3 regions of the Blautia sp. Marseille-P2398 genome follow, and region 2 is predicted to be linked to each of the others. Evidence: a T-box and tRNA genes for the amino acid it is inferred to sense, from the RefSeq annotation. Region 2 holds a T-box; the other regions hold tRNA genes.

Region 1 (10,498 bases), on a different contig from region 2:
CAGAATGCAATCCTGAGAACTGTCTGTGGGCGAGAGGACATCTGGACAGAGTGAATGATGCTGTTTTTGAACTGTGGACTACGCAGGACAGCTATGACAGGGATACTCTGCTGGAACATGCGAAGAAATGGCAGGTGTGTCCCTTTGAAATGTGCCTGGATCTGGCAGTCTGGGTGGACGCTGTGATCTGTGATTATAATTATGTATTTGATCCCAATGTTTATCTGAAAAGATTTTTCGGGGAGGGTACTTCCGGAGAATACATTTTTCTGATCGATGAAGCTCACAATCTGGTGGACAGGGGAAGGGAAATGTACAGTGCTCATGTGGATAGAGCGGATGTACTGGAGGCGAAGAGACTGGCCGGGGATTACAGCAAAGGTCTGGTGCGAGCACTGGAAAAAGTGAACAGACAGCTTCGAACTCTGGAAAAGGAGTGTACAGAGTACGAAATCCTGCCAAATCCCGGAGCAGTTTCTCTGGGAATGCTTCAGGTGATGGGGGAGATGGATAAGCTCCTGGAGGAACTTCATGGAAAGGAACTTCCGGAGCAGCTGCTGGAATTTTACTTCTGTGTGAGAGATTTCCTGAATATTGATGAACTTCTGGATGAAAATTATGTGGTTTATACAGAAATGGGAGAAGGGGGAAAGGTGATTCTGCGGCTTTTCTGTGTAAATCCTGCAGCAAATATTCATAGATGTCTGGAAAAGGGAAAAAGTGCGGTTTTCTTTTCTGCGACCCTGCTTCCCATGGATTATTACCGTACACTTTTAAGCACCAGAAAGGATGACTATGGGATTTATGTGACTTCTCCTTTCAGGCAGGAGAACAGGTGCATTCTCACAGGACGGGATGTGAGCAGTAGGTATACCAGAAGAGGATATGAGGAATATCACAGGATTGCATCTTACATTGCCAGAACTGTATGGACAAGAAAAGGAAATTATATGGTATTCTTTCCTTCTTATAAATTTATGGAGGATGTTCTGGAGGTGTATGAGAATGAGTTTTCAGCGGAATGGGTTCGCTGTATTTCGCAGACATCGGGAATGAATGAAAGGGAGAAAGAGGAATTTCTGGAGGAATTTTCTGCATCAGAGGGAACACTGGTGGGATTTTGCGTAATGGGCGGGATTTTTTCAGAGGGGATTGACTTGATGGGAGAGAAGCTGATCGGAGCGATCATCATAGGAACTGGTCTTCCTCAGATCGGAACAGAAAGGGAGATCCTCAGGCAATATTATGATAAAAAGGGTGTGAATGGATTTGATTATGCATACAGATATCCGGGAATGAATAAGGTGCTGCAGTCAGCCGGTCGTGTAATCAGAACCCAGGAGGACACAGGGATCATACTTCTGCTGGACGAGAGATTTACAGGAAAAGATTACAGGAATCTGTTTCCTGCTGAATGGTCTGACAGGGGAAACTGTACTTTAAATACTGTGGAAGAACAGCTGGGAAGCTTCTGGAACAGGATCAGAGAAAAGAACTGAACACTGATACTGAGATTCTGGTCTTTGCTGGAAAAAAGATAAAAATCTTGCTATCCTGAATAAAACAATATATACTTTGCTTACTGTGAATGGGATGTGAAAAGAAACCGTAAAAGGAGTTTTGCATGAGAAAAAATAGACAAACAGCGAAATATTATATTAAAAGTTATATCATAGCCGGAAGTCTGGCCGGAGCCATTTCCATGGCACTGGCTTTGGCGGTTCCTGTTATGGCTGCACAGCAGAGCCTTGCATCTGTCACCGGGCAGGCACAGATTCAGCCAATGGGAGATGGAAGCGGGAAATATATGATGAAGAGTGACGGATTTTACTGTCTGGATGTGAATGGCGCCGGAAGTACCCAGGCGGAGATCCATTATTTTCAGGATTATGAGATAGACGGAACTGTATTTGACGGATATTATTACCATGATGCAGATGGGAAATTCAAAGCCTGCAGTCCTCATATGGAGCATCTGAAAGGTGTTGCAGTGTTTGGGGATAAGACAGATGAGGAAGCTGATACACAGAATACCCAGGAGGCAGAGAAATTTGACGGATATTACTTTGTGAACAATCTGGGGCGTCTGTCAGCAGCACCGCAGGTAAGGTATATTGACAATCTGGCAATAGACGGGATTACTCTGAATGGATATTATTATTTTGATGAAAATGGCAGACTGGTAACCGAGCCAGGTATCTATTCACTTGAGATGGACTGTTATGAAATGAATTTTGACGGAAGCTATTATTTTGGCGGTACAAATGGTGCCCTGCTTCAGGAAAGCACAGTGACGGATGATGGTTTTATTGTGGATGATACGGGAAAGATCGTGAATATGGATGATCTTGGGATGGATAATCTGAAGCCTCAGCTTGAGAAGATGCTGTCCGGATATCAGGGAACCTGGAGTGTTTATGTGAAAGACCTTAATGAAGAAAAGGAAATCCTGATCAATGATACTTCCCTTTATTCTGCAAGTCTAATCAAAGCCTTTGTAATGGCAAAGACCTATGAGGACATGGAGCAGGTAAAGGCAGATGAGGCAAAGAAATTAAATACTGCAGATACAAAAACTGTAGATGTAAAATTAAATGACCTGCTGTGGAATATGATCACAGTCAGTGACAATGAATCCTGCAATGAACTGGTGAAGCTTCAGACAGATTCCCTTGATTTCAAAAAAGGTGCGGAGGATATTAACAAATATCTGGAAAAAGAGGGCTATACAGAGACAAGTGTGCAGCACACCCTCCATCCTGCAGCATCCGCACAGGAGAGTCTGGGTGGCAGAAACATGACTTCTGTAAAAGATTGCGGCACTCTGCTTGAAAAAATCTACAAGAGGGAATGTGTCAGCAAAGAGGCGTCAGAAGAAATGTTAAATCTTCTGTCAAATCAGGAAAACACCTGGAAAATCCCCCAGGGACTTCCGGATGGAATAAAATCTGCCAACAAGACCGGCGAGACAGACCAGGATCAGCACGATATCGCAATTGTCTATGGCGAAAAGACAACTTATATCCTATGTGTGATGTCTGAAAACTGCCCGGAGAGTACGGCGGTGACGAACATACAGAATATTTCAAAGATTGTATATAATTATTTGAACCTGTAGCCGCCAGACCTGCGCGGAATGATTGATTTTTACAGGAAAATCATGTATAATACCAATGAACTATGCCTATAGAAAAAAGTTTAACCGAATCAGGCTGTGAAACAACTATTCAATTATGAGCAGATAGTCAAACGGATGATTTTATCCGCTTGATTCAGGAAAGTCAGGAGGAAGAATTTAAATGCGAGTTGATGCGGACGATTTTGCCCGACCTTGCAGCTGCGGCAGGGAACACCAGATTGCAGTGAAAGAGATTTTGATAGAAGCCGGAGCTGTAGAGAAGCTTGAAGAAGAGATGTCAGAGGGAATGCTCAGAGAGTACATATCCCCGCTGGTCATCTGCGATACCAATATCTATGCGGCAACAGAGGAACTTATGGAGGATATCTATGACAGGTGCCAGGTACTTGTTCTGGATGCAGAGGGACTTCAGGCAGACCGGCATGCAATAAAAATTGTGGAGAACAACATGGAAGAGGACATTGACCTGATCCTTGCAGTAGGAGCAGGCACGATCCATGATATCAGCCGTTATATTGCACATAATTACAAAGTACCTTTCATTTCAGTGCCTACCGCAGCAAGTGGAGATGGATTTGTAACAACAGTAGCAGCAATGACCCTGGATGGAGTAAAGAAGACTGTGCCTTCAGTAGCTCCGATCTGTGTATATGCAGATACAGATATTTTTTCAAAAGCACCACAGCGCCTGACTGCAGCCGGGATTTCAGACTTGATGGCGAAATACATCTGTCTTGCAGACTGGAAGATCGCGAACCTGGTCACCGGAGAGTATTTTTGCCGCGAAACTGTAAAGCTGGAAGAGAAAGCATTAAAAACTGTGAAATCTTCGATTCAGGATATTACAGAGGGAGAGGAAGATGAATGCGAACAGCTTATGTATGCATTGATTCTTTCCGGACTTGCAATGCAGATGATCGGTAATTCAAGGCCTGCGTCCTGTGCAGAGCACCAGGTCACACATCTGTGGGATATGGAAGTGATCAATGGTCCGCTGGATGCACTCCACGGAGAGAAGGTTTCTGTAGCAGCACTTCTTGTACTGGAAGAATACAAGCGTATCGCTGCAGCCATCACACAGGGAAGATGTCACGCAAAACCCTATGAGAATGAGGACGAGGAGCTTCTGAAAGAAACTTTTGGAAAAAAAGGACTTCTGGAAGAAATAAGAAAAGAAAACGAGCCGGAATTGTTAGAAACTATTTCACCCCAGCATCTGGAAAAATGCCTGAACGGGATAGAGGAGATTATTGATGAGCTTCCCAGTGAACAGACTATGTTCCGTTTGCTGGAGAAAGCCGGATGCGCGAAAACCGTTTATGATATCGGACTCGATGAATCGGCTGTTTTGCCAAGCCTCAGACTTGCTCCTTATACAAGGAGACGGTTAAGCTTATTGAGAATCAGCAAGATGCTGGATATAAGAGGAGAATGATTATGCGTGTTGGAATGGGATATGATGTACACAGACTGACCGAAGACAGAGATCTGATCCTGGGTGGTGTGAAGATAGACTGGGAAAAAGGTCTCCTGGGACATTCAGATGCAGATGTACTGATCCATGCAGTTATGGATGCACTTCTGGGAGCTGCTGCACTGGGCGATATCGGAAAACATTTTCCGGATACAGACCCTGTATATAAAGGAATTTCCAGTATTCTGCTGCTGGAACATGTGACGAAGCTTTTGAGAGAGCACCATTATGAGATCGGAAATATAGATGCAACGATCATTGCACAGAAACCAAAGATGGCACCTCATATTCCACAGATGAGAGCCAATATGGCGAAAGCAATGGGAATCAATGAGTCTCAGCTGAACATTAAGGCCACTACAGAGGAAAAACTGGGATTTACGGGAAGAGAAGAAGGAATTGCATCTCAGGCGATCTGTCTTCTTAATGAAAGAAAAGAGAGTTAATGATAGAGAAAACTGGAGGAATAAAACATGAAACTTTTTAACACACTGACACGTAGAAAAGAAGAATTCGTACCTCTTGAAGAGGGAAAAGTTCGTATGTATGTCTGCGGTCCGACTGTATACAACCTGATCCATATCGGAAATGCACGTCCGATGATCATCTTCGATACCGTACGCCGATATATGGAATACAAAGGATATGAAGTAAACTATGTTTCCAATTTTACAGACGTAGATGACAAGATCATCAAGAAAGCAATCGAAGAGGGCGTAAGCGCACAGGAAATTTCCGAGCGTTATATTGCAGAGTGTAAGAAAGATATGGATGGCATGAATGTAAAACCTGCCACAACCAATCCACAGGCAACACAGGAAATCGACGGAATGATCAGTATGATCCAGACTCTGGTTGATAAGGGATATGCTTATCCGGCAGCAGACGGTACTGTTTATTTCAGAGTTAAGAAGTTCAAAGAATATGGCAAACTTTCGCACAAGAACCTGGATGATCTGCAGTCCGGCTTCCGTTCTCTGCAGGTATCCGGTGAAGACCAGAAAGAAGATCCACTGGATTTTGTTCTCTGGAAACCGAAGAAAGAGGGAGAACCATCCTGGCCTTCACCATGGTGTGACGGACGTCCGGGATGGCATATTGAGTGTTCTGTTATGGCGAAAAAATATCTTGGTGATGAGATTGATATCCATGCAGGCGGAGAAGACCTGATCTTTCCTCACCATGAGAACGAGATTGCACAGAGTGAATGCTGCAACGACAAAATCTTTGCAAAATACTGGATGCACAATGCATTCTTAAATATTGATAATAGAAAAATGTCCAAGTCTCTTGGAAACTTCCGTACTGTTCGTGAAATCAGTGAACAGTATGACCTGCAGGTGCTTCGTTTCTTCATGCTGAACGCACATTACAGAAGTCCGCTGAATTTCAGCGCAGATCTGATGGAAGCTGCAAAGAATGCATTAGAGCGTATCACAGATGCAGCAGCAAACTTAAAGGACAGAAAAGCAGCAGCACAGACAGAAACTGCAACAGATGCAGAGAAAGAACTGCTTGCACAGGCACAGGAATTCGTAAAGAAATTTGAAGAAGCTATGGATGATGATTTCAACACAGCAGATGCACTGGCAGCAATCTTTGAACTGGTTAAATTTGCAAATACAAATGTATCAGAGGCAAGTTCCGCAGAATTTGCAGGAGCACTTCTTGACACAATGGTGAAATTATGCGATGTACTTGGTCTGAAGGCTGTGAAAACAGAAGAAATCCTTGATAAAGAAATCGAAGACCTGATCGCAGAGCGTCAGGAAGCAAGAAAAGCAAAGAATTTCGCAAGAGCAGATGAGATCAGAGATGAGCTTCTGGCTAAGGGAATCATCCTTAAGGATACCCGCGAGGGAGTAAAATGGAAGCGAGCTTGAATAATATGAGTGAGACAAACGGGCTTAATGAAGAGAGTTTAAGTAGTTTGAAAGGTTTGCTTAATCAGGTATTTCATTTGGAGGATAAAGACTTACGCACCTATTCTCCGCTGACATTGGCGTATATCGGAGATGGCGTCTATGAACTGGTGATCCGCACGATCCTTGTAAAAAAAGGCAACTGTCCGGTAAACCAGCTTCACAGAAAAGCCAGCAGTCTGGTTAAGGCAGGAACTCAGTCTTCCATGATGGAAGTAATCGAGCCCATGCTTACAGAGGAGGAACACAGCGTTTACAGAAGAGGAAGGAATGCTCATTCTCCTACAATGGCTAAACATGCAACCATGGCAGACTACCGCAGGGCAACAGGGTTTGAAGCTCTGATGGGCTATTTATATTTAAAAGATGATTTCAGCAGGATCATAGAACTGGTCCGTGCAGGGATCGGAGAGGATAAGATATGAGTGAACAGATAGAAGGACGCAATGCGGTTCTGGAAGCCTTTCGTTCCGGCAAATGTGTAGATAAGCTTTTTATCCTGGACGGATGCCAGGACGGACCGGTCCGCACTATTGCCAGAGAGGCAAGAAAAAAAGATACGATTATTAACTATGTGGCAAAAGAACGTCTGGATCAGTTAAGCGAGACAGGCGCACATCAGGGCGTAATCGCTCAGGTGGCAGCCTATGAATATGCAAGTGTAGAAGATATTCTTGCGAAGGCAAGGGAAAAAGGAGAAGATCCCTTTATCTTTATCCTGGATAATATTGAGGATCCTCATAATCTTGGTGCGATCATCCGTACAGCAAACCTTGCAGGTGCACATGGGGTGATTATTCCCAAGAGAAGAGCAGTTGGCCTGACTTCCACAGTTGCCAAGACTTCAGCAGGTGCATTAAACTATACACCTGTTGCAAAAGTTACCAATCTGGGACATACCATCGATGAACTGAAAGAACAGGGCATGTGGTTTGTATGTGCGGATATGGGCGGTGAAACCATGTACAATCTTAACCTGACAGGTCCGATCGGCGTAGTGATCGGCAATGAAGGTGAAGGTGTAAGCAGACTGATCCGTGAGAAGTGTGATTTCGTGGCATCTATTCCTATGAAGGGTGACATTGATTCCCTCAATGCATCTGTGGCAGCCGGAGTACTTGGATATGAGATTGTACGTCAGAGACTGCAGAAGAAGTAAGTTTATCTCAGACTGCTTGAATTTTTGCAGCAGAAAATTATTCCACAATATTGTTATGCTATAAGAAGCCCTCTGGGCGAATGATAGAGATTTTCAGAAAAACGGAAGGGTTAAATTGATGAAACAGTATGACGGAATTAAAGATGAAGAATTAATTTCCCGTTTCAAAAACGGGGAATCAGAAATCCTCGACTATCTGATGGAAAAATACAAGAACATGGTCCGCAAGAAAGCAAGGACCATGTTCCTGATAGGCGGGGAGAACGATGACCTGATACAGGAAGGCATGATCGGACTGTTTAAGGCAGTCCGCGATTACCAGCCGGACAGGGATGCTGCATTCCAGACCTTTGCCAGTATATGTGTGGACAGACAGATCTACAACGCCATCCAGAGTTCCAACAGGCAGAAGCACCAGCCACTGAATTCCTATATTTCCCTCAGCGAACAGGATGGGGAAAATGAAGAACATCTTGGAGATAACTGGGGAGAGAACCCGGAGTCTATCATTATTGACCAGGAGAATGTCCAGAATCTGGAGCAGGAGATAACAGCAACGTTAAGTCCAATGGAGAACCAGGTTCTTGAATATTATCTGGCAGGAAACGGATACGGAGAGATTGCCCGGATTATGGGAAAAACACCCAAATCCATAGATAATGCATTACAGCGTATCCGAATCAAGATCAGAGAGCAGTTGGAGCAATATCAAAAATAGAAAGATATCTGTATAAAACCCAAAAATAAAAATCAAAAAGTTAAAAATAGGGATTGACAATACAAACAAGTTCTGATAATATATTTAAATGTGAGCGGTAAATCCGACACAATGCTGATGTGGCTCAGAGGTAGAGCACTTCCTTGGTAAGGAAGGGGTCACGGGTTCAATTCCCGTCATCAGCTTTTTTTATTGCTTAAAAATAAAGGATTTCTTGAACTTCAGTAACTCAAAAGTAATCAGAACAGAAGTTTTGATATACTTCTAAGAACTGTTTGTACTTCAAGAATGACAAGAGATATGTTATACTTACAGTGTTGTCCAACCGATACCCGGCAACGGGAGGAGGTGAGTTTCTTGTCTGCCATAAAAAATAAGAAGAAGCCCCCAGTATTCGCACTACTGAGGGCTTCATTCTTTTTGTCTACATGGACTTGCTATTTCTTTTCGCCTACTGGCATTATAGCATATGCAGATCAGGAAATTAATATGCAAGTGATTCTGAAACATTCTGAAACAAATAAAAAAGAGTAAACTATCTCCTTGGTTTATGCCTTATTTTTCGTTAATATTCACCAATGTCGAACAGCTCGTCAAAGGTTATCTTCAGATTCGGAAACATAACCAGATGTAAATCTTCTTTATTCTGGGCTGTGACAGTCTTATAAAGATACGGATAACCAGTGCCATCTTCTTTGAAATCGAAGAGATAAATCTCTACAGATTTTTTTCTCCAGTCAACGATCCAATACTCAGAGACACCGACCTTGCAATAAATATCCATCTTTTCATGTCGATCATATTCTTCTGTGGCATTGGACAAAACTTCCATCACAAAGCGGGGAATGCCAGTGAAAGAAATGTTCTTACGGTCTCTCAGGTTACAGATGATTGATACGTCAGGAATGATTACTTTATCATCATTTTCACGCCATTCATACTGAACACCATCACCAAAGACACGACATAAGCTGTCTTTGATTTGGCTGCCGATCTTGATAACAAAGTTATTGATAACCATAGAATGTTCCAGGTAAGTTTTACTTAAATCTTCAATTGGTAGTGCATTACTCATATTGCCGCACCTCCTTGATATGTTGATATAATTATAATATTTTGCAAGATGTTAGTCAAGGATATGAGCTGCTGAAAGAGAGTGCAGATGAGTCTGAGAGTTACTGTTCACACACCACTGTCCCGCAAGGTGTTTTGGCATGAATATGCCAAAATCCCGAGACATACAAGCCAAAATTCCATTGCCGCAGGCAATCTGGAATGAATTTTGGCTACGTTACTGTGAACGGAGTGAACAGTAACGTCTGAGAAATATAAGGCCTGTCACTGTTGTGTAAACGGTTGACAGATGGAATTTCCAATGATAATATAAATTCATTCGACATAAAAAATATTCAGTTGTATTTTTTATATATAGATGTGTGATAAAACAGTATAAAATACGACAACAGGAGGGAAAAAGATGGAGAACGAAACAGTTTCCAAAAATTTTATTGAGAATATCATTGATAAAGATTTAGCAGAGGGTGTTTATGACACCGTGCATACGCGTTTCCCGCCGGAACCGAATGGATATCTTCATATCGGTCATGCGAAATCTATTCTTTTAAACTATGGTCTTGCACAGGAATATAACGGCAAGTTCAACATGCGTTTTGATGATACAAACCCGACCAAAGAAAAGAGTGAGTTTGTAGAATCCATCAAGGCAGATATCAAATGGCTTGGTGCAGACTGGGAAGACAGACTGTTTTTTGCATCTGACTATTTCGGACAGATGTATGAATCTGCTGTAAAGCTGATTCAGAAAGGCAAAGCCTATGTATGTGACCTGACAGCAGATCAGATCCGTGAATATCGTGGAACTCTTACAGAGCCGGGTAAAGAAAGTCCATACAGAAACAGAAGCGTAGAAGAGAACCTGCAGCTTTTTGAAGAGATGAAAGAAGGCAAATATGCAGACGGAGAGAAAGTGCTTCGTGCCAAGATCGATATGGCATCTCCGAACATGAATATGCGCGACCCGGTTATCTATCGTGTTGCTCATATGACTCACCACAGAACAGGTGAT
Region 2 (10,498 bases):
CAGCATATATCAAAGAGACTGGTGATTATGGGATACTTGATGTGCAGGTACCCTTTGATTGTAAGAAGGGTACAGAGGTACCGCTTTTTGAACATCTGGAGAAATCTTTTTATTACACAGTAACCCATCTTGGTCCTCACAAACTTCCTCTGATCGGAAGGGCAGACTGGAATGACTGCCTGAATTTGAACTGTTTTTCCAGTGAACCTGGAGAATCCTTTCAGACAACAGGGCCGTCGGAAGGCCCTGTGGCAGAATCTGTATTTATTGCAGGTATGTTTGTGAAATATGGAAAAGAATTTGAGGAGCTCTGTGAGCGGACCGGGCACACAGAACTTGCAAAAGAAGCAGGGAAAGCAGTGGATGAGATGTATCAGGCAGTGCTGGATAATGGATGGGACGGAGAATGGTTCCTGCGTGCCTATGATGCACAGTCTGAAAAGGTTGGTTCAAAAGAATGCGAAGAAGGAAAGATTTTTATTGAACCACAGGGATTCTGTGTTATGGCAGGAATCGGCAAGGAAGAAGGAATAGCAGAAAAAGCTCTGGACTCTGTGAATGAATTGCTGGAAACAAAGTATGGAATAATGATCCTTCAGCCGGCTTATACAAGATACCATCTGGAACTTGGGGAAATTACTTCTTATCCGCCTGGATATAAAGAAAATGCAGGAATTTTCTGCCACAACAATCCGTGGATTTCCATTGCGGAGACTGTGCTTGGAAGAGGAAACAGGGCATTTGAGGTTTATCGTAAAATATGTCCATCTTATATTGAGGAAATCAGTGATATTCACCGGACAGAACCATATGTATATTCGCAGATGATCGCGGGAGCTGATGCACCAGGATTTGGAGAGGCAAAAAACAGTTGGCTGACAGGAACTGCAGCGTGGACATTTATAAACCTGTCACAGGCGCTTCTTGGTATTCTGCCAGGATATGATGGTTTGATCGTAGACCCCTGCCTTCCGGAAACGTTTGGCGATTTTAAAGTGAACCGTCATTTTAGAGGGGCGGATTATCATATTGAGATCCATAAACCGAAAGGTGTGCAGAAAGGAGTCAGATGGATTGAGGTAGATGGTGAGAGGATAAATGGAAACCAGATTCCTATGGTCAATGGCAGAAACGAATACCATGTAATTGTACAGATGGGATAACTGATAAATAAAAGTCCCCACCCATTGCTTATTGCCTGATGCAATTAAAGCAGAGGGTGGGGACTTATTTGAACAGGTTAAAGTAAAATACCTGTTTTATTTATTTTCTTCCTGAACTTCGATTTTACGAATTGTCTTGTTTTTGATTTCTTCTTTGATGGATGTAAGGAACTCACCAAGGTCTTTCATTCCTTCATCACCGAGGTAACGGCTTCTTACGGAAACCTTGCCTTCTTCTTCCTCTTTGGCACCGACGATGAGCATATATGGAACTCTTGCAAGACGTGCTTCACGAATCTTGTAGCCCATTTTCTCGGAACGCTGGTCAACGGAGCAGCGGATTCCGTTTTCTTTTAACTGTGCTTCCACTTTGGCGGCATAGTTGTGGAATTTCTCAGAGATCGGAATTACACGAACCTGTTCTGGGCAGAGCCAAGTCGGGAACATACCTGCATATTTCTCAATCAGCCATGCCAGTGTTCTCTCATAGCATCCCATGGATGTACGGTGGATGATGTATGGACGCTGTTTCTCACCATTTTCATCGATGTAGTACATATCAAACTGTTCAGCAAGAAGAGCATCCCACTGGATCGTGATCATTGTATCTTCTTTTCCGTATACATTTTTGGCATTGATATCAACCTTAGGTCCGTAGAATGCAGCTTCTCCAACATCCTCTGTAAATGGAATGTTCAGTTCTTCAAGCATCTGGCGGATATGAGCTTCTGTCTGATTCCACACTTCTGCATCACCGATGTATTTCTCTCTGTTGTTCGGATCCCATTTAGAAAGGTGATAGGTTACGTCCTCTTCTACACCAAGAACCTGCAGGCAGTACTGTGCAAGTGCGATACAGTCTTTAAATTCTTTTACCATCTGGTCAGGTCTTACGATCAGATGACCTTCGGAGATCGTGAACTGACGTACACGTGTCAGACCATGCATTTCCCCGGAATCCTCATTACGGAACAGAGTGGATGTTTCACCGTAACGAAGAGGTAGATCACGATAGCTGTGCTGTTCTGCTTTGTATACATAGTACTGGAATGGGCATGTCATAGGACGAAGCGCAAATACTTCTTTGTCTGTTTCTTCGTCACCGAGAACGAACATACCGTCTTTGTAGTGATCCCAGTGACCGGAAATTTTGTAGAGATCACTCTTTGCCATTAACGGAGTTTTTGTTCTGATATAGCCACGTTTTGTCTCTTCGTCTTCAATCCAGCGCTGAAGCTCCTGCATCATGATCACACCGTTTGGCATGATAAGAGGAAGTCCCTGTCCGATCACGTCTACAGTTGTGAAGATTTTCATTTCACGTCCAAGTTTATTGTGATCGCGTTTTTTTGCTTCTTCCATCTGTTCCAGATGTTCTTTTAACTCATCCTTGGAAGCATAAGCTGTTCCGTAGATACGTGTGAGCATTGCGTTCTTTTCACTGCCTCTCCAGTAGGCGCTGGAGGAGGAGAGAAGCTTGAATGCTTTTACACCCTTTACGCTCATAAGGTGAGGACCTGCGCAGAGGTCTGTCCAGTCTCCCTGGGAATAGAAAGAGATTTCGGAGCCTTCCGGAAGATCTTCGATAAGTTCTACCTTGTATGGTTCATTTTTCTCCTGGAAGTATGCGATGGCATCTTCTCTTGATTTTGTGAAGCGTTCAATCTTAGCGCCTTTTTTGATGATCTTTTTCATTTCTTTTTCGATTGCATCCAGGTCATCACGGGAGAATGGAGGGCAGTCGAAATCATAGTAGAATCCTGTATCAATAGAAGGTCCGATAGCAACCTTTGCATCCGGGAATAAGGTCTGTACTGCCTGGGCAAGTACGTGGGATGCTGTATGGCGGAGAACTGCAAGTCCTTTTTCATCTTTTGCTGTCAGGATGTTTAATTCGCAGTCACTGTCAATAACTGTTCTCAGGTCTACAACTTCTCCGTTTACTTCTCCTGCACAGGCAGCACGTGCAAGTCCCTCGCTGATGTCGTAAGCAATGTCGATTACGGATTTTGCTTCAGCGTATTCTTTTTTTGAGCCGTCTTTTAATGTTACGATCATGATGATTATCTCCTTTACGTTAGTATGGATTTGTTATAGTTGCTGTTCACTGTTGATATCCCGCGGAGCGTGTTGCTGAGAACGGAGTGAACAGTAACAGTTTTTTGTACTGCGAAGGGGTAAAAGAAAGAATAAAAAAATCCCCTACAGTACGGTTAAATACTGTAGGGGACGAGATAACATTACTCGCGGTTCCACCCCGGTTGTTCTGATACATTACTGATGGATAAATCATCTGATCAGAACCGCTTCATTCGATGGTAACGGAATCACCGGACTGTATTAAAGTCACTCAGAGGTGGTCTTCGGCTGGTTCGCGATGAAATGCTTGCACCGGTATACATTTCTCTCTGTAACGTTCCTCAGCGTACTCTTCTCTTCAACGTTTTAATCCTTCTTATCTTTTCTGCCGCCTATTATAAACTTGCAAAGTGGGTTTGTCAATCAGTAAAATGCAAAAAGTTGATTTACGAAAATAGAGATTAATGTTATACTGACGAAAGTGAAAAACAATAAAAAACATGAAAGGAATCAGATAAATGAGCAGATGGGAAGAAAATATACGTAAAGTAATACCATATACACCAGGCGAGCAGCCCAATCAGCCGGATATGATCAAGCTGAATACCAACGAGAATCCGTATCCGCCGGCACCTGGAGTGGAGAAGGCGTTGAGGGAGATGGATACAGATACTATGAGACTTTATCCGGATCCTACAGCAGGAGAACTGGTACATGCCATTGCAAAGAATTACGGGCTGAAGGATGAACAGGTTTTTGTGGGAGTAGGTTCCGATGATGTGCTTGCCATGAGTTTCCTTACATTCTTTAATTCACAGAAGCCGGTTCTTTTTCCGGATATCACATATTCTTTTTATGATGTATGGGCAGACCTGTTTCGCATTCCATATGAGAGACCGGCACTGGATGAGAACTTTCATATAAGGAAGGAAGATTATTTCAGAGAAAACGGAGGAATTGTATTCCCGAATCCGAATGCGCCGACAGGTGTGGAGATGCCGCTGGAGGAAGTGGAGGATATTATCCGCCATAATCCTGATGTGATTGTGATCGTGGACGAGGCTTATGTGGATTTTGGTGGTCAGTCGGCGCTTCCATTGATTGAAAAATATGACAACCTTCTGGTCGTACAGACATTTTCCAAGTCGCGTTCTATGGCTGGGATGAGAATTGGTTTTGCGTGTGGAAATGAGAAACTGATCAGATTCCTGAATGATGTGAAGTATTCTTTTAATTCTTATACTATGGACCGTACAGCGATTGCTGCAGGTGTGGCGGCAGTTGAAGATAAAGCATATTTTGATGAGACATGTAATAAAATCATAGAGACAAGAGAATGGACAAAGAAAGAATTGAAGGCACTGGGATTCTCTTTTCAGGATTCTATGTCTAACTTTATTTTTGCTACGCATAAAACCTGTCCTGCGAAAGAACTTTTTGAGGCATTGAGAGGGCAGCATATTTATGTTCGTTACTTCCAGAAGGACAGAATTGACAATTTCCTTCGTATCACAGTTGGAACAAAGGAAGAAATGCAGAAATTTATTGATTTTTTGAAGGATTATCTGAAGTAAAAGTTAGGAGGTTTTATGGAAGCACTGGTACATTGGTTCTCGCAGAATCTGTCACAATATATTTCACCGGAAGGGGCAGTTTTTATTATTTCAATGATTCCGCTTTTGGAACTCAGGGGAGGATTGCTTGCAGCATCCTTACTTAAGATATCGGCTGCAAAGGCAATTCCACTGTGTATTGTTGGAAATATTATTCCTATTCCGTTTATTCTGTTGTTTATCAGACAGATTTTCAAGGTTTTAAAAAAGACGAAACTCTTTCGGGGACTTGTTATGAAATTGGAAGACAGGGCAATGAGAAAAAGTGATCAGGTAAAGAAATATGAGTTTTGGGGACTGATGCTGTTTGTGGGAATTCCGCTTCCGGGAACAGGGGCATGGACAGGATCTCTGATTGCATCTCTTCTGGAAATTGATATTAAGAAGTCCTCTCTGGCAATTTTTTGTGGCATTATTATGGCAACTGTCATTATGTATATTGTTTCTTATGGATTAGTGGGAAATCTGGTACATTAATTGTCTTCTTAAATAAGTGTTATTAATATCTGATTTACCGGAAATCCGGGGACATATTTTATGTCTCCGGATTTCTGCTTTTATGTCGATAATATCAGTTTTATGACGTATAAAACAGCTTGCCAATAATAAAGATTTGGAATAATATGGTATTGTCAATTATGAAGAAGATGTGCTAAGATAAATATAAAGATACCGGTGTGCAGACAGGATTACTACAGGAATTAACTTGTCGACACAGGAGCAGGAGTATAATTTTCCTGCGATATGCATTGCTGCAGATCTGATATTCGTGTCACTTCAGACAGATTATCCCACTAACTGTTACAGGAAAAGTTAATAAAGAATAAATTGCTCAGATACATAGGAAGTCAAAAAAACAAAAATAAAAATAATTATCAATATTAACAATCAAAACAAAAAGCAGAGGATTATTTTATGAGAGAAAAGTATGAATCATTATCACTGGCAACTTTAAAGGATTTGGCAAAAGCCAGAGGATTAAAAGGGGTTTCAGCATTGAGAAAACCGGAATTGATCGAGAGAATGCTTCACGAAGATGAACTGGAAGGTGAGACAAAAAAACAGGAAACAGTCCGGGAGAAACCGCAGCAGAGTGAAGTGGAAGGTAACGGAGAGAGAATCCCCCAGTATAACAAAACACTGGAACGTACACAGTATCATGCCCCGGCAGAGACAGTACAGCTTGACAGTGGAGAGAGAGCAGACGGAATCCTTGAGGTACTTCCGGATGGATATGGGTTTATCCGATGTGAGAATTATCTTCCAGGGGAAAATGATATTTATGTATCACCTTCGCAGATACGCAGATTTAACCTGAAAACAGGTGATATTATTAAGGGGAATATCCGTATCAAGACACAGGGAGAGAAATTCAGTGCTCTGCTATATGTGACCTCTATCAACGGATTCCATCCCAGTGAAGGGCAGAGACGATATAATTTTGAAGATATGACACCGATTTTCCCAAATGAGAGGCTGATAATGGAAAGACCGGGTGGCACAGTTGCCATGAGGATCGTAGATCTGATCAGCCCTATCGGTAAAGGACAGAGAGGAATGATCGTATCTCCTCCGAAAGCCGGTAAGACAACTTTGCTGAAAGATGTGGCAAAGTCTATTCTGAGAAACAATCCGGACATGCATCTGATCATTCTTCTGATCGATGAGCGTCCTGAGGAGGTTACAGATATCAGGGAGGCCATCTGTGGCGATAATGTGGAAGTCATTTATTCTACATTTGATGAGCTTCCGGAACATCATAAACGTGTGTCTGAGATGGTAATAGAACGTGCACGTCGTCTGGTGGAACATAAAAAAGACGTTACAATTCTTCTTGATTCTATTACAAGACTGGCAAGGGCATATAACCTGATCATACCGCCCAGCGGACGAACTCTTTCCGGTGGTCTGGATCCGGCGGCTCTTCATATGCCGAAACGTTTCTTTGGTGCGGCCAGAAATATGAGAGAGGGCGGAAGCCTTACTATTCTTGCTACAGCGCTTGTGGATACGGGAAGTAAAATGGATGATGTAATTTATGAAGAATTTAAGGGAACCGGTAATATGGAACTGGTGCTTGACCGAAAACTGCAGGAAAAGCGGGTATTCCCTGCAATTGATATCCAGAAATCCGGTACAAGAAGAGAGGATTTGCTGCTGAGTAAAGAAGAACAGGAAGCGGTTTACATTATGCGAAAAGCCCTCAATGGAATGAAGTCAGAAGATGCGGTAGAACAGATCCTGAATATGTTTACCCGTACGAAAAATAATGCTGAATTTGTGCAGACTGTAAAAAAACAGAAGTTTATCTGAAACGTTGTAAAAAAACAGTTACTGTTCGCTCCGTTCTCAGTAACAAAAATATTAAATAAATTTTAAAATAAATTTTAAAATAACTTGCATTCCATGGGACGATATGTTATACTCATAAAGCTGTTTAATAGTAAATTCGTCAAATGAATACGAATAGAAAATAGAATCTTTACAGAGAGGTGAAAATCATGAGAGAAGGAATCCATCCTAATTATTATCAGGCAACTGTAACCTGCAACTGTGGTAACACATTCGTAACAGGATCTACAAAACAGGACATCCACGTAGAAATCTGCTCTAAATGTCATCCATTCTATACAGGTCAGCAGAAAGCAGCTCAGGCTCGTGGACGTATCGATAAGTTTAATAAGAAATACGGCCTGAACAAATAATCAGAATATAGTAAGAATTGAGAAGGTTGAGGTTGGGAAATCTCAGCCTTTCTTGTTTCTTTGGGAGAAATATAATGAAATCATCGAACATCGGCGGTCAGGCTGTAATGGAAGGCATTATGATGCGCCATAAGGATAAATATTCCATTGCTGTCCGAAGACCGGACAATGAGATTGAATTAAAAGTAGAAGATTACAAATGTGTATTCGGAAATGCAAAATTTCTCAAATATCCACTGATTCGAGGTGTGGTAAGCTTCGTGGATTCTCTGGTGGTCGGCACAAAATGTCTGATGTATTCAGCGGAGATTGCAGGGGATGAGGAGGACGAAGAGGATAAGCAGAAGAATGCTGCTCTTTCAGAAGAGGAGCTTGCTGCAAAAAAGGCAAAAGAAGATAAGCAGTTCAAATGGCTGTTATATGTGACAGTTGCTGTCTCAATCGTGGTATCAGTTGCCGCCTTTATGTTGCTGCCATACGCCCTTGCAAGTCTTTGCAGAAGGGTTGGCGCTTCGGAATTTGCAGTTACAATAGTTGAGGCATTTGTAAAGCTTGCATTGTTTATGGGATATATGCTTCTGATTTCCAGAATGAAGGATATTCAGAGAACATTTATGTATCATGGAGCAGAGCATAAGTGCATTAACTGTGTGGAACATGGACTGCCGCTTACGGTGGATAATGTTCTTGCAAGCTCCAGACTGCATAAGAGATGTGGAACCAGTTTTCTGTTTCTGGTTATGCTGGTCAGCATTTTTCTGCATTTTATTTTTGTATTGGTTCCATTTTACTGGGTGAGACTGTTTGGAAGACTTCTTATGGTGCCGGTTGTAGCAGGAATATCTTTTGAGATTATTCAGTGGGCTGGAAGATCAGACAGCAAACTTGCTGACTTTTTCAGTAAACCGGGTCTGGCAATGCAGAAACTTACAACTAAGGAACCGACAGCAGATATGGCAGAGGTTGCGATCAGGGCTGTAGAGGCGGTTTTTGACTGGAAAGCATATCTGAAGGAAGAATTTGGAGTTGAAGCAGAACAATGAACGGAGAAACTCTGACAGGATTATTAAAAAAAGGACAGATGATCCTTGCACAGGCGGGGATTAAGGAAGCCGGGCTGGATGCCTGGCTTCTCCTGGAATATGTCACAGGAAAAAGCCGGGCGTATTATTTTGCATACGGAGAAGAAAGTGTCACAGAAAGTGTTGCTGAAAGATATCTGGAACTGATCAGCAGACGTGCGGGACACATACCGCTGCAGCATTTGACGCATCAGGCTTTTTTTATGGGGCATGAATTTTATGTGGATAAGAATGTACTGGTACCCAGACAGGATACGGAAACACTTGTGGAGTCCGCTCTTGAATGCATGAAAGCTGTGAAAAATCCATATATTCTTGATATGTGTACAGGATCCGGCTGTATTCTTATCAGTATTCTGAAGGAGAGAGCTGATGCACACGGAACAGGCGTGGATCTGTCAGATGAGGCACTGAAAGTGGCTGTGCGGAATGCACGGACACTGGAAGTGGCAGAGCATGCGGAATTCGTACAGAGTAATCTGTTTTCTGAAATGCAGAACATTGTGTACGGAACAGAGTATATGAAAAGGACTGCTGTAAAAGATACTGTAAAAATGACAGAATGCGAAAATAGTAATAGAAATTATAGCAGAGCTTATGATATGATTATATCAAATCCGCCATATATTCCTACGGCGGAAATTGAAGATCTTATGGATGAAGTAAAATTGCATGATCCGCGTATGGCACTGGATGGTATGGAAGATGGACTTTATTTTTACAGGGCTATCACGAAACAGGCACAGGATCATCTTGTTCCGGGTGGTTGGCTTTTATATGAAATCGGATGCAGCCAGGGAGAAGATGTGTCAGCTCTTTTGCGGAAATATAAATTTGAAGATATTGAGATAAGGCAGGATCTGGCCGGGTTGGACCGGGTGGTTCTGGGGCGAAAGAAATTACAGGAGGATAAATATGTTTGATAAATTAGACGATCTGCTCATTCGTTTTGAAGAGGTGCTTAATGAGCTTGGAGAGCCGGGAGTTACCGATAATCAGGAACATTTTCAGAAGCTGATGAAAGAGCAGAGCGATCTGCAGCCGATAGTAGATGCTTACCGGGAGTATAAGAAAAACAAAGAAACGATACAGGACAGTCTTTCCATGCTTGAGGAAGAGAAAGATGAAGATATGCGGGAAATGCTGAAGGAAGAACTGTCTGAGGCAAAGAAGAATGTAGAGGAACTGGAGCATGAACTTAAGATCCTTCTTCTTCCGAAAGATCCTAATGATAACAAGAACGTTATTGTGGAGATCCGTGCAGGTGCAGGTGGGGATGAGGCTGCCCTTTTTGCAGCAGAGATTTACCGTATGTATGTGAAATATGCAGAATCCCGCCGCTGGAAAACAGAAATGATGAGTCTCAATGAGAACGGAATCGGCGGATTTAAGGAAGTAACATTTATGATCACAGGTGCAGGTGCTTATTCCAGACTGAAATATGAAAGTGGTGTACATCGTGTACAGCGAGTTCCGGAAACAGAATCCGGCGGACGTATCCATACCTCTACCTGTACAGTTGCTATTATGCCGGAAGCAGAGGAAATCGATTTCCATCTGGATATGAATGACTGTAAATTCGATGTGTTCCGTGCATCCGGAAACGGCGGACAGTGTGTCAATACAACAGACTCTGCTGTGCGACTGACACATATTCCTACCGGAATCGTAATTTCCTGCCAGGATGAGAAGTCACAGCTTAAGAATAAAGATAAAGCGCTGAAAGTTCTTCGCTCCCGTCTGTATGAGATGGAGCTTGCCAAACAGCATGATGCTGAGGCTGAGGCAAGAAGAAGCCAGATTGGAACAGGTGACCGTTCAGAGAAGATCAGAACTTATAATTTTCCACAGGGCCG
Region 3 (10,498 bases), on a different contig from region 2:
CGTCTTTTCCAAGTGTGATAAGGATAAGAGGAATGTTATATTTCTCTTTCAGAAGTGCGGCACCCTTGTCATAGTCTGTAGTTCCGAACAGGAATTCAACTTCGTTATCTGAGATTTTCAGAATATCGCATTTGCCAAGACCGTATTCGATCTCTGCCTTTGCGTCATCCAGAGATTTCCATAATGGCGGGCGAAGGTTCGGGTCGAAGCTGATGATACATCCGGCTTCTTTTGCAACGTCGATGGCATAGCGGGTTGCCTCGCGTACTCCTTCGTGAGTGGAAGAAAGTGTTCCAAAGTGGAAGATTCTGGAATCTCTGATCAGGTCTTCCTGGATTTCGTCTTTGGTAAGCATCATATCTGCACCCGGGTTACGGTAGAAGGAGAAATCTCTGTCTCCGTCAGGATAAGTATGTACAAAGGCAAGTGTTGTGTGTACCTCGTTGTCGATCACAAGGTTGCGGGTGTCGATCCCTACTTCCTCTACGGCATTCTTAAGCTGGGTTCCGAACATGTCGTTTCCGACTTTGCCGATGAATGCAGTTTTTTTGCCAAGCTTCTCAAGCATTGCAAGCACGTTGCATGGAGCACCGCCCGGATTGGCTTCCAGCATTGGATTTCCCTGTGCGCTGTTTCCGTTTTCAGTAAAGTCAATCAATAATTCGCCTAATGCGGTTACGTCAAAGGCTTTGTTTCCCATTTTGTATCCTCCTTGTTGTGATGGAAAGAAGCATAGTATCCGGAACAAGATTCTTTCCATAGTTAATAACATAAATTTAGCGCAGGAAAGGGAATTTGTCAAACAATTTTCTTTATTTTTTTGTGCAAAGATGCTAAAATAAACATAACTTGATTTGTTATTGTTTACAGGTGACGTTTAATGTACCATAAATACGCTGCCGGTAAGAGTAACCGATCATCGTATTTCTGACAATCGGGGAGGTAGCACAGCTATGGACGAAAAAGTATACGGCTATATGGACTGGCCGAGGATTGAAGCTATTGTGTATGGAGAGGAAACTGCTCCCAGAGATGTGATGGGACCAAGGATCACACAGGACGGAGTTCTTATTCAGGGATTTTTTCCTGATGCAGAGGAAGTAAGTGTGATCAGCGGAAAGAAAACCTATGTCTGCGAGAAAGAGGACGAGGCCGGATATTTTGCAGTATTGCTTCCTGTACGCAAGGTGCCGGAATACAGATTTCTTATAAAAATGGGAGAGACAGAGACAGAATGTTATGATCCCTATGCTTTTCCATGCCAGATCACAGAGGAAGAGGAGAAGGCTTTCTGCGCAGGTGTTTATTATGAGGCATATAAGAAGCTGGGCGCTCATCCTGTGGAGATTAAAGGAGTGAAAGGTACTCTTTTTGCTGTCTGGGCTCCGAACGCAGTGAGTGTAAATATCGCAGGTGATTTTAATGGATGGATCGGACGTGCGACTATTATGCATCGTATGCCTATGTCCGGTATCTTTGAGCTGTTTGTACCCGGGGTAGAGGCAGGGATACATTATAAATATGAGATTAAAGTCAAAGGCGGCGAAGTTCTGTTAAAGGCTGATCCTTATGGGAACAGTGCAGACCATGATCCTGAGGGAGCATCTGTGGTAGCAGATGTAAGTGCTTTTCAGTGGAATGACGGAGACTGGATGAAAGAGCGTCACAGATTTGATGACAGGAAACAGCCGGTTTCTATATACGAAACATCTCTGGAGGAATGGAAATCCGCTGAGGAGCTGGTGGAATTTCTGGCAGAGGAAGATTTTACCCATGTGGAACTCCATCCTGTGATGGAATACCTGGATGATATTACAGGTGGTTATTCTACATATGCATATTATGCACCTACTTCCAGATTTGGAAGCGTGGCGGATTTTCAGAAGCTGGTAGATGAACTGCATCAGGCAGGAATCGGTGTGATCCTGGACTGGACACCTGCACAGTTCCCGCGTTATGCCTCCGGTCTGGAGAAATTTGACGGAACACCTCTTTATGAGAGACAGAATCCGGCAGAGGCCATTCATCCGTTCTGGGGAACATTGCTCTATAATTACGGAAGCCCGATGGTGAAGGACTTCCTGATTTCCAATGCCTGCTTCTGGGCTGAGGTCTACCATGCTGACGGTCTGCGTATGGACGATGTGGATGCCATGCTGTATCTGGATTATGGCAGAAATCCGGGAGAGTGGACACCTAATATTTACGGAACCAATGAAAATCTGGATGCTCTGGAATTTCTGAAGCATCTGAATTCTGTGATAAAGGAGAGAAATCCCGGATTGCTTTTAGTTGCTCAGGAGAACGGACTCTGGCCGGAGCTGACAGACAGTGTGGAGAATGATCATCTGGGATTTGACTATAAGTGGAGTGGCGGATGGACAAAAGATCTGCTTGAATATCTGAGCAAGGATCCTATTGAGAGAAAGAATTACCATGATCAGCTGACTATGTCCATGCTCTATGCATACTGCGAACATTATATTCTGACGCTTGGCAGCAGGGATGTTGGTACATTGAAGGATTTCGCGGATAAGCTGCCTGGAAGTGAAGAACAGAAGAATGCGCAGATCAGAGAGGCTTATGCTTATATGATGCTCCATCCGGGATGCAAGATGATGGCACCGGATAAAGATATGCCAAAGGAACTGGAAGTATTTGTCAAAGACCTCAATAATATGTATCTTGCTCATCCTGCACTTTATCAGCTGGATGATGAATATGATGGATTTGAATGGGTTCAGCTGATGAAGTATGAGGAGAATGTGATCGCATTCATGAGAAAGACAGAGAAACCGGAAGAAACTATTCTGGCTGTCTGCAATTTCGCGGCAATCCCATATGAAAACTACAATGTGGGAGTTCCTTTTGCCGGCAAATATAAAGAAATCTTTAACAGTGATGATAAAAAGTACGGTGGTAATGGTGTAGTAAATACGAGAGTTAAAGCAGCGAAGAAGGCTGAGTGTGATGAGAGAGAGTATTCCATCACATTGAAGCTTCCGGCACTTGGCGTGGCAGTCTTTACCTGCACTCCGGAAGAAACTGAGAAAAAGCCTGCTGCCGGGCACAGCCAGATCAAGAAATCCATCACCAAGACAAGAACTGTACGAAAGGCTGCCGGGAAAACAAAAGCAGCTGTAAAAACCGCAGTGAAACCGGTGACGAAAAAGGTGACAAAAGAAGCACCCCAAATAGTGAATAAAACGGAGGAGAAAATACCGGTCAAAAAGGACTTGACAGAGAAGAAATAATATTATAAACTAAATGCTGTGGCTGTCAGAATTATCAATTTCTGACAGATTACAGCATAAGCTGAAATAGCTCAGTCGGTAGAGCACTTCACTCGTAATGAAGGGGTCGTGAGTTCGAGTCTCATTTTCAGCTTGAAAGATATTGGGCAATTGTAATTTTATAGAAAATCCGCTATACTGAAAAGCAGAGTATAGTGGATTTTTTATGTTTTTATGGAGGTTCGTATGGTGAGTACCTTAAAATTGCCGGTAGGAATTGAAATGATTGTAAAGAGAAATTTACGTTACTGTCCACACGCCACTATCCCGCGAGGTGTTTTGGCATGAATATGCAAAAATCCCGAGACATACAAGCCAAAATTCCATTGCCGCAGGCAATCTGGAATGAATTTTGGCTAAGTTACTGTGAACGGAGTGAACAGTAACAAATTTACTTGACAATCTCGGGCCTATCCTTTAATATAACTTTTGGATTATACCAAATAAATAATGACCGGGAATCTATCAAGAAGAATGGTTGATTTCCGGTTTTCTTATGTGGACATCATGGTCAGGAGTGCACGCAGACTGGATGGAACAGGACGGACCGGATATATCTATAATTGGAAAAATGGACATATACAGATGCGAAACCATGCAGAGACTGGCACTGTAACAGGCGTCAGCATTGGCATAAACCGATGTAGGGGCGAGAGCTTTTACGCGTGGTTTCGTATCTTTTTTAGTATAAAGAGGTATCTTTTTTACATGAAAGGAGCTGAGTATAGTTGGCAGAGGTTTCACTTGAACTGAAGGAGATAAAGAAAAGTTTTACAGAAGGCGAAGCAGTTCTGGATAATATCAGTCTTGAGATCAGTAAAGGAGAGTTTATTACTTTGCTGGGATCTTCGGGATGCGGCAAGACGACAACATTGCGAATCATTGCCGGTCTGGAACAGCCCGATGCAGGAAGTGTCTGGCTGGACGGCAGGGAAGTGACAGGTCTGGAGCCGAACCAGAGGGATGTGAATACGGTATTTCAGAATTATGCCCTCTTTCCGCATATGAATGTTGCGGAGAATATTGGCTATGGTCTGAAGCTGAAAAAAGTTCCTAAGAGTGAGATCAGGAAAAAAGTTTCTCAGATGCTGGAACTGGTGCAGCTTGAAGGATATGAAAAAAGAAAGCCTTCCGAACTCTCGGGCGGTCAGAAACAGAGAGTTGCCATTGCGAGAGCACTGGTGAATAATCCCAAAGTACTGCTTCTGGATGAGCCGCTGGGAGCACTGGATCTGCAGCTTCGCCGTGCGATGCAGATAGAACTGAAGCATCTGCAGAAGAAGCTGGGAATTACATTTATCTATATCACTCATGATCAGGAAGAAGCTATCAATATGTCTGACAGGATCGCGGTGATGAGGGACGGACGTATTGAGCAGATCGGAACACCGGATGAGATCTATAATCATCCAAAGACCAGTTATGTAGCAACATTTGTAGGAAATGCCAATATCCTGCATGGAGTTGCAGAGAGTATTCAGGGAGAGAATGCAATCGTAAAAATTGGAAATGACAGGGTAATTGTAAAGCTTGAAACAAGTCAGCAGGATACAGGGGGAAAACAATACCTGTCAGCCGGAGAAAAAGTAACTCTGGCTGTGAGAAGCGAAAATATATTGTTACAGGAAACTGCTGTAATCGGTGATACCGGTACAGATTACAGAGACGCTGTTGATATAAGTGTGGCAGACGGAAGTCTGGATGCACATAATAAGAATAGTGTATCAGGTTTACAGGCGACTGTTACAGAGAAGAATTTCGCAGGAGGTCAGCTTCGTGTAACTCTGAAGCTGAGTGATGGTACACAGTTGATCGCCAGCAGATACGGAATCGACGCATCCGTCGCAGAAGGCCAGACAGTGAGATGCAGTTTTCTGCCGACAGATGCAGTACTGGTAGACAGGGAGGACATTCATGAAGAAGCGTAGAAACCGTTCTGACAGTTCTGCATGGATGGCACTTCCACTGTACATTTTTACTATTGTGTTTGTAGTATGCCCCCTTATCTATATGGTGGCGCTGAGTTTTGCTACTCCGTCCAGAGGATTTGGGGTGACCTGGAAATTTACGCTGGACAATTACAGAAATATTCTGGAACCTGTATACCTGAATACATTTGTGGAATCACTGAAACTGGCATTTACCAGTACGATAGTGATCGCTTTGATCGGCTATCCGTTCGGGTATTTCATGGCGAGGCTGCCGGAGCACAGAAAGAAAAAGGCACAGCTTCTGTTGTCTACGCCGTTCTGGGTAAATTCCCTGATCCGTCTGTATGGCTGGATCATTATTCTGCAGAAAAAAGGACTTTTGAACTTTGTATTGATGAAACTCGGGATCATTGAGAAACCGTTGTCCATCCTGTATAGCTATCCGGCAATTGTGATCGGTATGATTTATGTGCTTCTCCCGTTTATGATCATGTCTGTATACTCCAGCGCAGAGAAGCTGGACTGGTCTTATGTGGAGGCTGCCAGAGACCTTGGGGCATCCAGACTGCAGGCATTTTTTACTATAACACTGAAACTTACACTGCCCGGGCTGCTTTCGGGTGTGATCCTGACTTTTGTGCCATCCATGGGACTGTTTTTTATTGCAGATATCCTGGGCGGAAATAAAGTGGTACTTGTGGGAAGTCTAATACAGGATCAGATGACCAGAGGAAGTAACTGGCCCTTTGCAGCAGCACTTGCTGTGGTGATGATGGTACTTACAACTGTACTGATCATGATTTACAGGAAAGTGACAAATGCCAGAGAACTGGAGGGAATCGGATGAAAAAGAATTCAAGATTTGCCGGATTTTATATGGGGCTGATTTTCTTCCTGATGTATCTCCCTATTGCAGTAGTGATCGTTTTCTCATTTAATGAATCCAAACTGCCGGTGAAATTTACAGGTTTTTCCCTGAAATGGTATCAGGAACTTTTCCATGACAGAGCAATGTTGGAAGCACTGGTGAACAGTCTGATCCTTGGGGTATTAAGCTGTCTGGTTAGTGCAGTGATCGGTACTCTGGGTGCAGTTGGGTTATCAAGGATTCACTGGAAGTCAAAAGGGGCGCTGGAATACATTTCCATATTGCCGTTAATGATACCGGAGATCATCCTTGGTATGGTGCTGATGGCATTCTTTTATATGCTGAACCTGCCCTTTGGCATGCTGACACTGTTAATAGGCCATACGGTATTCTGTGTGCCCTATATTCTGATGGAAGTGAAGGCAAGACTGGCAGGCATGGATCCGGCACTGGAAGAGGCAGCCAGAGATCTGGGGGCAGGACCGTTCAGGGCTTTCCGGGATATTACGCTGCCCTTAATTATGCCGGCGGTAATTTCAGGTTCGCTGCTTGCGTTTGCCATGTCTATGGATGATGTGGTAATAAGTATTTTTGTAAACGGACCGCGTCTGTCTACGCTGCCGATCAAGGTGTACACACAGCTGAAAACAGGAGTGACGCCGGAGATCAATGCGTTGTGTACCATTCTGCTGGCAGCTACACTGATTATTTTTATTGTTTATTCACTGATAACAAAGAAGAAAAAATAAATGATATAGCTTTTAGGAACATTCTGAACAGCCGGTCAATGCTTTTGGAACAGCCGGATTATAAAAAACAGAGAAAAATACATTCAGAGGAAGGAAAAGATGATGAACAAACTGATTGAGTTAAAAAATCTGACCAAGAATTTTGATGATCAGCAGGTTTTGCGCGGCATCAATCTGGATATTTACGAAAAGGAATTCCTGACGCTTTTGGGACCCAGCGGATGCGGAAAGACAACCACCCTTCGAATCATTGCAGGCTTTGAAGAACCAAGTGACGGAGAAGTACTGTTTAACGGGATTGAGATTTCCAAGCTTCCCCCGTACAAGAGAGAGGTTAATACTGTGTTTCAGAAGTATGCTCTTTTTCCTCATTTAAATGTGGCGGAGAACATCGGTTTCGGGCTGAACCTGAAGAAAGTCGATAAAACTGTCATCGCCCAGAAGGTGGAGCGTATGCTGAAGATGGTTGGTCTGGAAGGCTTTGGGAAAAGAGATGTAACTCTGCTCTCCGGTGGACAGCAGCAACGAGTGGCCATTGCCAGAGCCCTGGTAAATGAGCCGAAGGTTCTGCTTTTAGATGAGCCCCTGGGTGCACTGGATGCAAAGATCCGTAAACAGATGCAGGTAGAATTAAAGAAGATTCAGCAGGAAGTCGGCATCACTTTCATTTATGTTACCCATGACCAGGAAGAAGCCCTGTCCATGTCAGATACGGTTGTTGTTATGAATAACGGTGAGATTCAGCAGATCGGCTCTCCTACAGATATCTACAATGAGCCGGAAAACCGTTTTGTTGCAGGCTTTATCGGTGAATCCAATATTATCGAGGGAACCATGATCCGCGATTATCTGGTTACTTTTGACGGATTTGAGTTTGAATGTGTGGATAAGGGATTTGAGGATAATGAAGAGATCGAAGTTGTGTTAAGACCTGAGGATCTGGATATCGTAGATCCCGGTCAGGCAAAGATCAGGGGGATTGTGCGCAATATTACCTTCAAGGGCGTGCATTATGAGATCCTGATCGAGACAGAACTTCGTACTTATATGGTTCATACCACAGATTATGCGGAAGTCGGAAGGGAAGTGGGACTGAAATTCGGGCCTGAAGACATCCATGTTATGTGTAAGATGGGAAGCTACTGATGAAACAGTACAGAAATCTTATCAAACCATATCTTGTGTGGGCATTTGTGGTCATTGTCATCCCGCTGATACTGATCGCATTATATGCATTTACAGAAGATGGAAACGAGGTGCTGACGTTCTCCTTTACCCTGGAGAATTTCCGCAAATTCCTGGAAGCAACGTATATGAGCGTTATTTTCAAGTCCTTTAAGCTTGGAATCCTGACGACGGTCATCTGTCTGGGACTTGGCTATCCGCTGGCATATATTATTTCCAAATGTCCGGAGAAATCCCAGAGTCTTCTGATCCTGCTGGTAACTATTCCGGAATGGATCAATATGCTTCTGCGTACCTATGCATGGATGAACCTGCTGTCAGACAATGGTATCATCAACCATTTGCTTGGATTACTGGGGATTTCCCCGGTGACAATGATGTATACAGACTTTTCCGTAGTGGTTGGTCTGGTCTGTAACTTTATGCCGTTTATGATCATCCCGATCCATACATCCCTGAGCAAAATGGATAAATCCTTTATCGAGGCTGCCTATGACCTGGGGGCAAATAAATTCCAGACCTTCACAAAGGTTATCTGGAAATTGTCCATCCCCGGCGTGCTCAATGGAATCATGATGGTATTCCTGCTGTCTATTTCCACATTCGTTATTCCGAAACTTCTCGGAGGCGGACAGTACATGCTGATCGGTAACCTGATCGAGTCTCAGTTTATCTCAGTTGGTGACTGGAACTTCGGAAGTGCGATTTCTCTGATTCTGGCTATGCTCATTCTGATATTTATGAGCCTGATGAAGAAGATGGATAAAGATGAATAAGGGAGGACGGCATGAAACGTAATAATAAATTTTTCTCAATGTTATATGTAGTACTCTGCCTTGCTTTCTTTTACCTGCCGATCCTGGTGACGATGATCTTTTCCTTTAACTCATCCAAGTCACTGACCAGATTTACAGGCTTTTCCCTGCGCTGGTATCAGGAACTTCTCGGTAACGGGGAAGTAATTAAGGCAGTTTATGTATCTGTTACCATTGCGATCATTGCGACCATTGTTTCTACAATACTTGGAACCATTACAGCGATCGGTTTATCCAAATCAAAGAAGGTAATCAAGGAACTGCTTTTGAATATTAATAATATCCCGATCCTGAATCCTGAGATCGTAACTGCCATCAGCCTGATGCTGTTGTTCTCTTCTCTGGGATTTCGAAAAGGGTATCTGACTATGCTGCTGGCACATATTGCATTCTGTACCCCGTATGTAATTACCAGCGTTTATCCGAAGGTAAGGGCTCTGGATCCGAATATGGCAAATGCTGCCATGGACCTTGGGGCAACACCTTTTCAGGCTCTGACAAAGGTTATCGTGCCGATGATCAAAGAGGGTATTTTCGCAGGCGCGCTGCTTGCATTTACCATGTCATTTGATGATTTCGTTATTTCCTATTTCGTATCAGGAAATGGTGTAAAGAATATCTCTATTGTTGTATATAATATGACAAAGCGTATCAATCCGACGATCAATGCTTTGTCAACCATCGTGATCGTAGTCATCATCGTGGTACTGCTTTTGTCCAATCTGCTTCCGAAGTTTAAGAATAAAGCCAGAAAGCTGAACAGGAAAGCAGTAAAAATTGTCTCTGTAGTTCTGGTTGTTGCCGTTACGGCAGGGCTGATCAAATGGGGATTCGTGGCGCAGTCCACTCATGTGCTGAAAGTTTACAATGCAGGAGAGTACATGGATCTTTCTCTTCTTGAGGATTTCGAAAAAGAATATGATTGTACCATCGTATACGAGACTTTTGAGTCAAATGAGATGATGTACACCAAGCTTTCAAGCGGTGAGACTTATGATGTGCTGATCCCGTCTGATTACATGATTGAGAGACTGATCAAAGAAGAATATCTGCAGGCACTTGACTGGAAAGAAATTCCGAATAAGAAAAATCTGCTGAATGATGTCATGAACCAGAGCTATGATCCGGGCAACCGTTATTCCTGTCCGTATTTCTGGGGAACAGTAGGAATCCTTTATGATAAGACAGTAGTAGATGAGGCTGATCTGAAAGATGGCTGGAATCTTCTGTGTAATCCGAAATATAAAGGAAATATTTACATGTATGATTCTGAGAGAGATTCCTTTATGATAGCATTAAAAGCACTTGGGTATTCCATGAATACTACAAATGAGTCTGAGATCGAGGAGGCTTATCAGTGGCTGATCGATCAGCGTGACACTATGGATCCGATCTATGCAGGCGATGATGTGATCGACAACATGATTTCAGGAAACAAAGCGCTGGCAGTTGTGTACTCCGGAGATGCATCTTACATTATCAGTGAAAATCCGAATCTGGACTACTTCACACCGGAACAGGGAACCAACAGATGGTATGATGCAATGGTTATCACAAAGGACTGCAGCGAAGTACAGCTTGCCCATGAATTTATTGATTTTATGATCAGTGATAAATCTGCTCTTTCCAATACGGAAGAAGTAGGGTATACTTCTAC

Evidence for each region. A T-box is a leader RNA that pairs with one kind of tRNA and senses whether it is charged. The one in region 2 lies ahead of thrS (threonine--tRNA ligase), so its partner is inferred to be a tRNA-Thr.
Region 1: it has a tRNA-Thr gene. The T-box ahead of thrS (threonine--tRNA ligase) is inferred to sense a tRNA for this amino acid. The anticodon was not compared.
Region 3: it has a tRNA-Thr gene. The T-box ahead of thrS (threonine--tRNA ligase) is inferred to sense a tRNA for this amino acid. The anticodon was not compared.

The regions. Positions count from the first base shown of each region.
Region 1 is NZ_CAXSTD010000006.1:32,492-42,989, reverse strand. Features, by position in the region: gene ACESZG_RS08510 (ATP-dependent DNA helicase) at 1-1,499, shown strand, start outside; gene ACESZG_RS08505 (serine hydrolase) at 1,625-3,118, shown strand; gene ACESZG_RS08500 (sn-glycerol-1-phosphate dehydrogenase) at 3,300-4,574, shown strand; gene ispF (2-C-methyl-D-erythritol 2,4-cyclodiphosphate synthase) at 4,577-5,059, shown strand; gene cysS (cysteine--tRNA ligase) at 5,087-6,496, shown strand; gene ACESZG_RS08485 (Mini-ribonuclease 3) at 6,481-6,960, shown strand; gene rlmB (23S rRNA (guanosine(2251)-2'-O)-methyltransferase RlmB) at 6,957-7,694, shown strand; gene sigH (RNA polymerase sporulation sigma factor SigH) at 7,810-8,412, shown strand; tRNA gene ACESZG_RS08470 (tRNA-Thr) at 8,526-8,597, shown strand; gene ACESZG_RS08465 (Uma2 family endonuclease) at 8,978-9,487, opposite strand; gene ACESZG_RS08460 (glutamine--tRNA ligase/YqeY domain fusion protein) at 9,890-10,498, shown strand, end outside.
Region 2 is NZ_CAXSTD010000005.1:150,915-161,412, forward strand. Features, by position in the region: gene ACESZG_RS07780 (GH36-type glycosyl hydrolase domain-containing protein) at 1-1,163, shown strand, start outside; gene thrS (threonine--tRNA ligase) at 1,260-3,221, opposite strand; T-box leader at 3,386-3,613, opposite strand; gene hisC (histidinol-phosphate transaminase) at 3,761-4,816, shown strand; gene ACESZG_RS07795 (small multi-drug export protein) at 4,832-5,332, shown strand; gene rho (transcription termination factor Rho) at 5,771-7,168, shown strand; gene rpmE (50S ribosomal protein L31) at 7,357-7,560, shown strand; gene ACESZG_RS07810 (DUF1385 domain-containing protein) at 7,635-8,603, shown strand; gene prmC (peptide chain release factor N(5)-glutamine methyltransferase) at 8,600-9,565, shown strand; gene prfA (peptide chain release factor 1) at 9,558-10,498, shown strand, end outside.
Region 3 is NZ_CAXSTD010000001.1:32,348-42,845, reverse strand. Features, by position in the region: gene ACESZG_RS00175 (carbohydrate kinase) at 1-700, opposite strand, end outside; gene glgB (1,4-alpha-glucan branching enzyme) at 954-3,254, shown strand; tRNA gene ACESZG_RS00165 (tRNA-Thr) at 3,315-3,387, shown strand; gene ACESZG_RS00160 (ABC transporter ATP-binding protein) at 4,022-5,221, shown strand; gene ACESZG_RS00155 (ABC transporter permease) at 5,208-6,071, shown strand; gene ACESZG_RS00150 (ABC transporter permease) at 6,068-6,841, shown strand; gene potA (spermidine/putrescine ABC transporter ATP-binding protein) at 6,941-7,987, shown strand; gene ACESZG_RS00140 (ABC transporter permease) at 7,987-8,802, shown strand; gene ACESZG_RS00135 (extracellular solute-binding protein) at 8,814-10,498, shown strand, end outside.